3 regions of the Arsenicicoccus dermatophilus genome follow, and region 3 is predicted to be linked to each of the others. Evidence: riboswitches for the same ligand, from Rfam matches in the RefSeq annotation. Region 3 holds a riboswitch; each other region holds the start of a gene.
What was found. A riboswitch is a leader RNA that binds a small molecule or an ion and turns the genes downstream of it on or off. The one in region 3 is predicted to bind cobalamin.
Positions count from the first base shown of each region.

Region 1 (4,007 bases), on a different contig from region 3:
GCCGACACGGTGGCGAGCAGCAGCAGCGTGCCGGCCACGAAGGCCGGGGAGTGCCGCTCGGTGCGGGGCAGGGTGAGCAGGGCCGTCTCGTAGCCGCGACCCGCGAGCCCTTCCTCCAACCTCCTGGCCCGGTCCCACGAGCGGGTGAGGACCGCCGCGGTGAGCATCCCCGCCGAGCGCAGGGAGGTGCGCCACCCCTGGTAGCCGAGGCGCCCCGCCTGTGCCTCCCGGATCTGACCCTGGGCCTCCAGGAGGACGAAGAGGATGCGGTAGGTCAACGAGGCCACCTCCACGCACGCGTCGGGCATCCGCAACCGACGCAGCGCCGTCAGCAGGTCCACGACCGGGGTCGTGGCCGCGAGCACGAGCACGGCCAGGGTCCCGGCCACCGCGTGCGCGGTCAGCCCGGCCGCCTCGGCCACCCCGCGGTGGGTGACGGCCAGCCAGCCCAGGCGCAGGTATGCCGGGTCCGCCTGCGGCGCACCGAGGCTCACCGCCACCGAGAGCCCGCTGAGCACGATGAACGCGAGCGGCGCCCGCATGGCCCGGGCGACCAGACCCGCCGGGACCCGCGCCCCGAGGAGGAGCACCACCAGGCTGGCGACGGCGACGAGCACGGACCCCGGCCAGGGGGGCAGCACCAGCGCCACGGCCATCAGCCCCAGGCCGAGCAGCGCCTTGTCCGCCACCGCGCGGGGGCGCCAGGCCCCCGCCCAGGCCGCGTCGTCGATCGCCAGGCCGCCGGACACGTCAGCTCCGGCCGCCGGTCTCGGAGCACGTCGGCAGGGAGTCCGCGGGGGCGCCGCCCGTCGGGAGCGACCGGGTCGAGCCCGACCCGGTGGCCTGGTGGGTGCGGTCGCGGCGGCCGTGCAGGCGGCCGACGACGTAGCCGAGCGCACCGGCCCCGATCGCCGCCTGCATGGCGAACAGCCCCGACTCCACCTCGCTGCTCGACGGCTCGAAGATGCTGTGGAACCACGGCCGGTAGCCGGGGTCGGAGGCGTCGATCGCGGCCGTGGCGGCCGAGTCGGTCCCGCCGAAGCGCTCGCCGTCCGCGGCGCCGCCCCCGGCGACGACGAACGGCAGCGCGAAGAGCACGACCAGGGCCAGGACGCATCCGAGGGTGATCCACCGTGCCCGGGTCATGCGACCACCTCCGGCTGCTGCGCGGCCGCGCGTCCGCGGCCCTCGGCGAGGACCCCGAGGCGGGTGAGCTCGGGGCGGGCGGCGTCGGCCAGGACCCGGAACACCAGGACCCCGAGGAAGCCCTCCGCCAGCGCCAGCGGGACCTGGGTGACGGCGAAGATGGAGAGGAACTTGCCCAGGGCGCCGAGGACCCCGGTGGCGTGGTCCGGGTGCGCCAGCGCCAGCTGCAGCGAGGTGGTGCAGTAGGTCGACAGGTCGGCGAGGGCCATGGCGAGGAAGACCCCCACCAGCTGCGGGGCCCCCAGCCGCCGGGCTGCGGCATACGCCCCATAACCCACCCAGGGGCCGACGACGGCCATGCTCATGACGTTGGCGCCCCAGGTCGTGATCCCGCCGTGGGCGAGCAGGAGAGCCTGGAAGATCAGCACGATCCCGCCGAGGAAGGCCATGACGGGCGGGCGGAACAGCACGGCCCCGAGGCCGGTGCCGGTGGGATGGCTGGACGAGCCCGTCATCGAGGGCAGCTTGATCGCCGACAGCACGAAGGTGAAGGCACCCGCGGCCCCGAGCAGCAGACGGTTCTCGGGAGTCTCGCGGACCTCGCGGACGACCTGACGGCCGCCGTGGACGACGAAGGGGGCGGCGATCGCGGTCCAGGCCGCGGCCTGCAGCGGGGGCAGATAGCCCTCGGTGATGTGCATGGGCACTCCTTCTGGGGGGGATGACGCGTCCCGGTGGAGATGGCCGAGGGGGCAGTCTCTGGCTGGCGCGGGGCAGACACCCGCGCTCACAGTGGCGCGACCGCGCCGGACTCTCACCGGCTTCCTGCGCACCCTCGGGATGACCCTTCGGAGTATGCCACAGCGCACCGAAATGAGAATGGTTATCACTGGTGTGATGGGTGTCGCCCGGTGCTGCTGACCGGTCCACCCCTACGCTCGTCCCATGTCCGCGACGGATGCCATCCTCGTCCCGCCGGTGCACCCCCCGCTGGAGCTGCGCACCGAACGCCTCCTCCTGCGCCCCTGGCGGCCCGACGACCGGGCGCCGTTCGCGGCGCTCAACGCCGACCCCGAGGTGATGGCCTGCTTCCCCGCACCCCTGTCCCGGAAGGAGAGCGACGACCTCGCGGACCGCTGCGACCGGCACGTCCACACCCAGGGATGGGGCCTGTGGGCGGTCGAGGTGGTCGGTGGCGAGCCCTTCATCGGCTTCGTCGGGCTCGACCAGCCCCGGTTCGCCGCGCACTTCATGCCCTGCGTCGAGATCGGCTGGCGGCTGGCCCGGCCCGCGTGGGGTCACGGCTATGCCACCGAGGGGGCGACCGAGGCGCTGCGCGTCGCCTTCGAGGTCCTGGGGCTCGACGAGGTGGTCTCCCTCACCTCCTCGATCAACCTGCGGTCCCGCGCGGTCATGCAACGGCTCGGCATGACGCACCACCTCGCCGACGACTTCGAGCACCCGCTCGTCGCGGCCGACGACGTGCTGCGCCACCACGTGCTCTACCGCGCCCGTCGGGGCGTCACCACCGCGACCGGGTCGGACCTGGGCACCCCGGCGCCCGAGCTCCCGGCCTGACCCGGCCCCCTACCGCCCTGGACCTGCCGTCCTCGGCCTGACCGCGGTCGACCCTCGGGCCTAGCCCCCGGGGAGCCGCGTGACCTGCGAGCGCCGGGGCGTGGCGACCGCGATCCGCTCGTCCCAACGGTCGAACTCGATGCTCCCCGCGTCCGGTCCCGCCGTCGTCTGCACCTTGAGCAGCCGGCCGCTGCCGTCCGCCGCGACCACGAGGGTGGTGACCCGTCCGAGGGCGAGCTCCTGGGCGCGCCGGCCGGCGTAGGAGACCGAGGTCATCCGCATCGGCACGCGGTGGCCGGTCAGGCGCTGGACCGCGTCGACGAGGCTGCCCACCCCGAGGATGCCGAGCTGGGTCGCCGGCCCGCTGGACATCCGCACGAACCGACCGCGGGCCGTCGCGGTGGTGCGCGGGGAGCGGACGTAGGTCACTCCGTCGATGCGACGGATCTCGACGGGCGGCTGGGTGCCGACCGACACCGTGCCCGCCAGAATCAGCCCGTCGCGGGTGCCTGCGAGGTCGAAGGTCATCGGGACCCCGCCGTGGTTGAGGGTGCCGACCGCGTGCAGGCTCGTCGCCGCGGCGACGAAGCGGGACACCTGGTCCAACACCGCCTCGGCCTCGCCCGGAGCGGCCTGCGGGCCGTCACCTCCCGGCATCGTGGGGACCGGCTGCGGGCCGCCGGGAGGCACGGTGCGGGCGGGGGACGGCGTGGGTGGGCTGCCCGACGGCGCCGGGGTCCGCGGGGCGACGCCGGAGGGGGTCGGCGGGAGCTCCAGGGGCTCGCCCGTGCATCCCCCCAGCGTGAGCGTGCCGACGATGGCGAGCGCGCAGGCTCTCGCGACCGTGGTGCGTCGTGCACCCCTCATGCTCGGCTCCCTCGTGCGCCCCGGCAGCCCAGGGCCGCCGCCCCTTCAGGCGTCGTAGTCCAGGCTGACGGTCTCGGTGAGCGGGTGGGCCTGGCAGGCCAGCACGATGCCGGCAGCGACCTCGTCAGGCTCGAGGGCGTAGTTGCGGTCCATCCGCACCTCCCCCTCGACCACCCGCGCGCGGCAGGTCCCGCAGACCCCGCCCGTGCAGGAGTATGGCGCGTCCGGCCGGGCTCGCAGGGTCGCGGCCAGGATCGTCTCCGCGGCGTCCGTCATCACCACGTCGGTGGTGCGGCCGTCGAGGTTGACGGTGACGCGCGCCAGCACGCTCGCCGTCGCGGGGTCGGCGCCCTCGCCCGGGTCCTGGGCGGCGCGGGGCTCGTCGTCGACGTGGAAGACCTCGTAGTGCACGTGGT
Region 1 is NZ_JAKZHU010000001.1:2,168,218-2,172,224, forward strand. Features, by position in the region: gene cbiQ (cobalt ECF transporter T component CbiQ) at 1-749, opposite strand, end outside; gene MM438_RS09960 (energy-coupling factor ABC transporter substrate-binding protein) at 751-1,146, opposite strand; gene MM438_RS09965 (energy-coupling factor ABC transporter permease) at 1,143-1,847, opposite strand; cobalamin riboswitch at 1,880-2,010, opposite strand; gene MM438_RS09970 (GNAT family N-acetyltransferase) at 2,092-2,724, shown strand; gene MM438_RS09975 (hypothetical protein) at 2,785-3,591, opposite strand; gene paaE (1,2-phenylacetyl-CoA epoxidase subunit PaaE) at 3,637-4,007, opposite strand, start outside.
Region 1: another riboswitch for cobalamin. It lies ahead of MM438_RS09965 (energy-coupling factor ABC transporter permease); the one in region 3 lies ahead of MM438_RS14360 (cation diffusion facilitator family transporter).

Region 2 (4,007 bases), on a different contig from region 3:
CGTCGGCATCGGCGTGACCAGCGTGTGGCCCACCGACGTGCAGACCAGCTCCTACGCCGCGACCCTGCGCCTGTCCGCCGAGCCCGACCAGCTGTCGTCGGTCCACGCCCCGACCCTGTTCGGCAACCTCGACCTGCGCTTCGACGGTCCGCTGCCCGCGCCCGGGGTCAGCGCCGACGCCCGCGTCCGCGACCGGATCACCGCCGTCCTCGCCACCAAGGACCTGTCCGTGTCGGCGCTCAAGCCCGGCGCCGCCGAGATCGACGCCGCCATCAGCTCCGGGGCGTCGTCCCTCGCCGGGAAGTATGCCGCCGGGGTGCTGCTCACCTGCGCGCTGGCCGCCTTCGCCCTGCGGCACTGGCGATCCGCCGAGGCCGGCCTGCGCCCGTGGCGACGGTCCGCTCCGGTCCCCGCGCTCGCCGCCGTCGTCGCGCTCGCCGGGACGGGCGGGTCGGCGTGGGCGACCTTCCGACCCGACCGGCTGGAGACCGTGCAGGCCGACGGGCTGCTCGGCTACGTGCGGTCCAACACCCGGATCCTGTCCGACGTGCAGGCCCGCTCCGCCCAGGCCGAGCCCTACGTCAAGAACATGCTCGCTCTGTCCGCCGCGCTGCAGGAGCACTTCGTCCCGCCGGACCTAGCCCGCCCGGCCGCCGTGAAGCTGCTGCTGGTCAGCGACATCCACGGCGCCAACGCCTATCCTCTGATGCGGCAGATCGTGCAGACCGAGGGCATCACCGCGGTCGTCGACACCGGTGACCTGCTCAACTTCGGGCACGCGCAGGAGGGCGAGGCGGCGGGCATGTATGCCGGGATCGCCTCCCTCGGCGTCCCCTATGTCTTCGTGCGCGGCAACCACGACGCGAGCGCGGCCACCGACGAGTCGGTCCTGCGACGGCTGGCGACGATCCCCAACGTGATCCTGCTGGAGCCGACCGCGGGGACGTACACCGTCGCCACGATCGGGGGCCTGCAGGTCGCGGGCTTCAACGACCCGCGGTGGTTCGGCGACGAGGGCGGCGACACGGCGGGGCAGGTGGCGGCCGCGCGGCGCTTCGACCGCGCGATGGAGCAGGTGCGGTCGGGGCGGGTCGCGCCGGTCGCGAGCACGACGCGAGCCGGGACGCCGGCACCGGCGGCTGGGGAGACCGCACCGGGCGCGGCGACGTCGTCGGGTGCGGCCGCCTCGGGGGCGACCACCTCGGGCGGTGCGTCTGCAGCGGCGCCGCCCGCGACCACGCCGGGCGCCTCCCCGGACCCGACCGCCTCGGCCGCCGTCGCCACCGACCTCCGTCGCGGTCTGGACCTGCTCGTGGCGCACGAGCCCTATGCCGCGGACGCCTTCCCCGCCGCCCGGGTGCGCCTCAACGGCCACATGCACTCGGCTGCGCTGCGCGGCAACCGGATCCAGCTGGGCACCTTCACCGGGGGCGGGGTCGTCGCGCACTACAGCCAGGACCCCGCGGGCGCCGAGCTCAACGGCCAGCCCTATGCCTTCGACATCCTCAGCTACGGCGCCGACTGCCGCCTGGAGACCCTCACCCGCTACAGCTACCGGGACCTGCTCGAGGGGCGGCCGGTCTACGACGACGTCCGCGCCGTCAACGGTCGCTCGATCCAGGCGCCCCAGCCCTCCGCCGGACGGGTGTGCCGCGCCGACGCGCCGCTGACGCTGGCGACCGTCGTGGCGGACGCCCCCGACCCGAGCTCCTCGCCCACGCCGGCGACCACCAGCACCACCCCCTGACCGAGCGGCTCACCCCACGCTGACCTCCCCCGCGCCGGGTGGGACGGGAGCGGGGTGCCGGGCGCGAGGCGTATGGCGGGACGGGACGGCGACCACGTCCCGGCGTGCGGTCAGCGGCGGGCGCGCGAGCTGACCATGCGCCACAGCGCGATGCCGCTCGGCACGGCCACGGCCGCCGCGGTGGCGTAGTCCTTGCGGCGGAAGGCCTGCCACGCCGAGACCAGGCTCGACACCATCAGGGTGCCCGAGGCGGCGTTGTTCACGGACTGCTGGTTGATCGGCATACACCCTCCAGGACAAGAGTCACGGTCGATCACCGAGCGTATCTTCCGGTGCGTCAGGAGGGGCCCGAACGACGCACGACGGGCCGCCCCGCAAGGACGGCCCGTCGGGTCGCGGGATCAGCCGTGGCGGTGCACGCCGATGTGCTCCACCATGATCTGCCCGTCGGCGAGGTCCTCGGCGACGACCGGGCGCCAGCCGACGTGCATCAGGTGGCCGAGGGCGCGCGAGTCGGAGGCCAGCGAGACCTTGGGGTGGCGCAGCGCAAAGAGCTCGATGATCACGTCGACGAGGGTCTGGGTCAGCCCGGGCTCGGCGTGCTCGGCGGCGGGCACCGTGAGCAGGCGCTGCAGCTCGACGTGGTCGCCGCGCAGCGTGCCGGCGGCATACCCGGCCAGCCGGCCGTCCAGGCTCACCGTCACCAGCCGGAAGCTCTCGTCGCCCTCGCGCCGGGCGAGCCACGGCACGGTGGCGTCGGCCGACCGGGCGGCCTCCTCGAGGTGGGTGAGGTCGTCGCGCAGGCGCTGGGCGCCGGCGGCGTCGTAGTGGGAGACGCGCATCGACAGCATGGTGGGCATGGGTCCTCCAGACCGAGTCGGGTCCGACGACCCGGGTGGGTCGCCGCGCTGGCAGGTCTTCGGACTCGCGGGCGTCGCGCGGCAGGCTGACCTGCACGCGGGCCTAGGCGCCGCTTCCCGAGCCGACCGCTCAGTGCGTGTGGCGCGGTCGTTCCCGCTCACCGCTGCACCGCGGGCGGCTGCCCCCGGCGCAGTCCCGGACTCGCACCGGGTTCCCTCTTGCCCCGGCGCGCCCGAGGGTGTGCCGGACCAGTGCGGCCCAACCTATCCAGGCGGCGCGGAGGGGGCTCGTCGGGACGCGTTCCGCCGGTTGCGGTTCCCGCGATGACCGCCCCCGGCCCGCTCACGGCAGCAGACCTCCCTGGGTCGGTCGGATCCGCCTGCTCGACCAACCCCGGCCGGCCCGACCGCCGCCGGCAGGGACGATCCAGCGCTGCTGGTAGGGGTCGAGGGTGAGGTCCCACCAGACGTCCTCGCCGGTCAGCGCGTCCTGCAGCCCCGAGAGCGGCCCGAAGCCCGCGAACCCGTGGATCGACGCGTGCTGCGGCTCGGCGGTGAGGTTGGCGAGCACCAGGCAGTGCCCGCGCGGGCCCGTCCGCCACAGCGCGAAGACGTGGGGGTTGTCCAGCGGCACCGCGTCGATGGCCTGCTGGGCGTGCAGCTGCGGCAAGGACTTCCGCGCGGCGACGAGCGCCTGCAGCCCCTCGAAGACCCGCGCCGGCACCGTGCCCGCCTCGTGCCGCTGCTGCGCCGCCGTCCAGTCCATGCGCGGCCGGTGCAGCCAGCGGTTGTCGTCCGCGTGCGCCGGGTCCTCGACGTACGACCGGTCGTTGATCATCCCGATCTCGTCCCCCATGTAGATCAGCGGCACGCCGCCGAGCGCCAGGACGAGCCCCTGCAGCAGCAGGATCCGGCGTATGCCGAGGAGCTCCGCCCGCTCCCGCTCGGCACCCGCGAGCCGGCGAGCCTGCTCGAGACCGGCGAGGGACGCGAGGGACCCGCTGATCCGGCGGTCCCCGGTGGCGGGGTTGGCCTGGAAGACCTCGCCGACGGCCCACGACCCGGGATGCGCGCCGGAGTAGAAGTCCGACAGGAACGCGCGGTGGGCCGGCCCGGACAGGCCCACCGCGGCGGCGTGCTCGTCGCTGACCGCCCACCCGATGTCGTCGTGGAGCCGCACGTAGCCCAGCCACGCGGCGGTGGGCGGCAGCGGCGGCATCGCCCGCACGGTGTGGGTGAGCAGTCGGGCGGAGCCTTCGGCGAGCGCCGACCACAGCGCGACCATGTAGACGTTGTGGTAGGCGAGCTCGCACTCCTTGCCGGTCGCCTCCCCCTGGCCGAGGTAGGGCGCCAGGTCCTCGGGCGCGACGATGGCCTCGGCGAGCAGCAGCACGCCGGGC
Region 2 is NZ_JAKZHU010000003.1:57,974-61,980, forward strand. Features, by position in the region: gene MM438_RS14730 (metallophosphoesterase family protein) at 1-1,747, shown strand, start outside; gene MM438_RS14735 (hypothetical protein) at 1,858-2,031, opposite strand; gene MM438_RS14740 (hypothetical protein) at 2,149-2,607, opposite strand; cobalamin riboswitch at 2,641-2,876, opposite strand; gene MM438_RS14745 (amylosucrase) at 2,951-4,007, opposite strand, start outside.
Region 2: another riboswitch for cobalamin. It lies ahead of MM438_RS14740 (hypothetical protein); the one in region 3 lies ahead of MM438_RS14360 (cation diffusion facilitator family transporter).

Region 3 (4,007 bases):
GAGCTTGTCGGCGGAGTCCCGGTCGGTCTCCACCACGACGACCCGCCGCCCGGCCTCGTCGAGCTGCGCCACCACCGCCTGCCCGGACCGGCCGTAGCCCGCGACCACGAAGAAGGGCTCCTTCATCCGCAGCACCCGGCGCCGGAACCGCTGGGTGGCCACGGCCTCGCGGAAGCCCGCGTCCTGGAGGAGCGTCAGCAGCGTGCCGATGGCGTAGGCCCACCCGACGACCGTGCCGTAGATCGACAGCGTCACCCACAGCCGCTGCGTCGCCGTGAAGGGCACGATCTCGCCGAAGCCGATGGTGGTCGCGGTGTAGGAGATGAAGTAGAACGCGTCGAACGGCGACAGCCGCGTGCCGTCCTTGCCGGGGATCAGCGCCAGCCCGAGGACGGAGATCGACAGGATCGCGACCAGCACGATCAGCGGCGTGCGCATCCGCCGCAGCACCAGGAAGATCGCGTCGGTCGACGGCACCTCGGTAGGCACCCGCACCCGCTCGCGCGGACCCCGCACCCCCCGACGGCGCGTCGACGGGCGGGCGAGGAACAGCAGCAGCGGGTTGGTCATCGAAGGCCTGCTCGTCGGGCGCGGCTCAGCGCCGACGGAAGGACACGGTCTCGGCGACCAGGAGCACCACGGAGACGAGGTTGGCGAGCAGTGCGCCGCACGCGAGCGAGACCACCGAGGCGATCTCCGGGCCGGTGATGGCCTCGGAGTGGGACTGGGTGAAGTAGATGTAGAGCACCGCGGCACCGATCAGCTGCAGCACGGCGACCAGGCTCGTCGCCAGGTGGGTGGCCCCGATCTGGGTGCGGTCCCCGAACTTGAGGACCAGCGCGACCACGTTGACCACGATCGCGGCATACAGCTCCCAGATGTTGTGCATGTCCGGGCTGCCCAGGTCGCCCACCACGAAGCCGAAGTTCACGGTCGCGGCGAGCAGCACGAAGAAGCCGAAGATGACCTTCTCGAGATTCACCCTGTCCAGGCTACCGGCGGCGAGGGCTCAGGCGTGGAGGTGCTCCGCGTGGTGGGCGGCCAGGGAGGGGGTCTCGAACTGCAGGGTGCAGTGCTCGATGGTGAGCTCGTGGTGGGAGGCCAGGCAGCGGAGCATCCGGTCGAGCAGCTGGGGCCCGTGCCCGTCGGTGAAGCACTCCTCGTCGAGGACGACGTGGGCGGTGAGGACCGGCAGGCCGCTGGCGATGGTGGAGGCATGCAGGTCGTGGACGTCCAGCACGTGCGGCTGGCCGGCCAGGTGGCGGCGCACCTCGTCCAGGTCGAGCCCGGCCGGGGTGGACTCCAGCAGGATGGTTCCGGTCTCACGGAGCAGCGAGAGGGCGCGCGGCACGATCAGCGTGGCGACGACCAGCCCGGCGACCGGGTCGGCGCGCTGCCAACCGGTGAGGATGATCACGGCAGCAGCGACGAGCACGGCCACCGAGCCCAGCGCGTCGCTCGCGACCTCGAGGAAGGCCGCCCGCATGTTCAGGTTGTGTCCTCGGCCCCCGGCCAGCACGAGCAGCGAGAGGACGTTGGCAGCCAGGCCGACACCGCCGAACACCGCCAGTCCCTGCGCCGCCACCTGCGGCGGGGCGATCAACCGCTGGACGGCCTCGACGATGGCGTAGGTCCCGACGACGAGCAGGAACGAGGCCTGCGCCGCGGCGGCGATCACCTCGGTCCGCTGCCATCCCCAGGTGCGACGGGCCGACGGCGGGCGAGCCATCAGCACGGCGGCGATCAGGGCGACGACGAGCCCCAGCGAGTCGGTGAGCATGTGGGCGGCGTCGACCAGCAGCGCGAGGCTGCCCGTCCAGGCCGCACCGACGACCTGGGTGACCAGCACCGTGGTGGTGAGGGCCAGCGTCACGGCCAGGCGGGCGCGGCCGTCCGACGACGCTCCATGATGATGATGATGTCCGGCGCCCATGTCAGACCTGCCCGTCCGAGCGGGACGGTCGCCCGGCGCCTGGCCGCCCCATGTGGTCGGACACGTGCACCAACTCTCGCCAGGGCCCGTGCGCGAGGCCCGATCGGGTCGAACGTCGGCAGGTCTTCGGACTCGGGATCGTTCACGCAGAGCGCCTTCCCAGCTCTCGCCAGTGGCATCGTGCCCTGCGCAGCTCCCCTACCGCTGCGCGTCAGTCCCGGACTCCGACCGGGTTCCCTGGCACCCCTCGGGTGCGACCGACCCACCGACCCTAGCCCTGGCTCCGTCGAGCCTGCAACACGCCGACCGGCGGCGTCGGTGCACCCGTCGAGCCGCGGTGGGTATGGCGGAGGAGCGGTCACGCCTCGAAGCTCCTGGGCAAGGACGCCTCGAGCTGCACGGCCAGGTCGCTGAGGCAGTCCGCGGGGTTCTGGCAGCAGGCTTCGGCATACAGGCCGGCGAGGAGCTCGACGAGCAGCAACGCGCCGCCGAGCAGCTCGTGCGGGTCGGCCGTCGAGGCGAGCACGGCCGCGGACTCGCGGTCCCCGCGGTGCCGGGCAGCCAGGATCCCCGCGGCGAGCTGGGCGTGCTCGACAAGCCTGGCAGGTCCCGTCCCGTGCGGATCGGGTCCGGCAGGTCCGCAGGTGTGCTCGGTCACGGCAGGATCAGGCCGGTGGTCTGCGCGGCGGCCCGGGCGTAGCGCTCCTGGACGTCGGCCCAGCTGACGACGTTCCACCACTGCTCCACGAAGGTCGCCTTGTCGTTGTGGTACTGCAGGTAGTAGGCGTGCTCCCACATGTCCAGCACGAGCAGCGGCACCAGGCACATCGGCAGGTTGCCCTGGTGGTCGAAGTGCTGGACGACGTACGTGCGCTGCGCGACCAGGTCCCAGGCCAGCACCGACCAGCCCGATCCCTGGACGCCGAGGGCGACGGCCTGGAAGTGGGCCCGGAAGGCGTCGAAGGAGCCGAAGTCCTCGTCGAGGCGGGCCGCGAGGTCACCGGTGGGCCTGTCACCCCCGTCGGGCGACATGTTCGCCCAAAACACCGAGTGGTTGACATGGCCACCGAGGTGGAAGGCGAAGTTCTTCTCCAGGGTCGACAGCGTCTCGAAGGACCCCTTCTCCCGCGCCTCGGCGAGCTGCTCGACGGCGGTGTTGATGCCCTTGACGTAGGTCGCGTGGTGCTTGTCGTGGTGCAGCTCCATGATCTCGCCCGAGATGTAGGGCTCCAGGGCGGCATGGTCGTAGGGCAGGTCCGGCAGCGCGTAGATGCTCATGCCAGCCATCCTGCCCGCGCCTGACTGAAAACGAAAGACGTTTTTCCACAACCGATTTCATTGCCACCGGCAGGGCAAGCCGCCCGGTGGAGGGGACGCCGGAGCGGACCCGCAGGGGGCCGGGTGACCTCCTGCGGGCCCGCACGAGTCCAGGTGCATGGCTGGCAGCGTGGACTCGCGGTCCCGCGGCGTGCGAATGGCGAGTCCAGCAGCCGCGGGAGATCTGTGGTCACCCGGGGGCCGGACCTCGGGCTCGCTCGGTCAGGTCGCCGGCGAGAGCGGCCAGCACCCGCTCCATGGCCTCGGGGACGGTGAGCGTGCCGCACTCCACGTCCTGCTCCGCGGCCCGGGTGGCCCTGCCGGCGTGCCCAGGACCGGACAGCACCAGCTGCAGCTCGTCCTGCACGACGGCCCGCAGCCAGTCCACCTGCTGGCGACGCCGCCGCTCCTCGAGGGTGCCTGCGGACCGCAGCCGATCACCGTGGTCGACCACGGCCTGCCACACCTCGTCGAGACCGTCACCGGTCAGCGCCGAGCAGGTGAGCACCTGGGGCCGTCCTTCGTCGGGACCGAACATGAGCCGCATCGCGACCGCCAGCTCGCGCGCCGTCACCCGCGCCTCGCCCGCGTGCTCGCCGTCGGCCTTGTTGACCGCGATGACGTCGGCCAGCTCCAGGATCCCCCTCTTGATGCCCTGGAGCTGGTCGCCGGAGCGGGCCAGCGCCAGGAAGAGGAAGGTGTCGACCATGCCGGACACCGCCACCTCGGACTGGCCCACGCCCACGGTCTCGACGAC
Region 3 is NZ_JAKZHU010000002.1:229,174-233,180, reverse strand. Features, by position in the region: gene MM438_RS14370 (NAD-binding protein) at 1-570, opposite strand, end outside; gene MM438_RS14365 (DUF6394 family protein) at 596-982, opposite strand; gene MM438_RS14360 (cation diffusion facilitator family transporter) at 1,010-1,933, opposite strand; cobalamin riboswitch at 2,035-2,210, opposite strand; gene MM438_RS14355 (hypothetical protein) at 2,292-2,591, opposite strand; gene MM438_RS14350 (superoxide dismutase) at 2,588-3,211, opposite strand; gene meaB (methylmalonyl Co-A mutase-associated GTPase MeaB) at 3,441-4,007, opposite strand, start outside.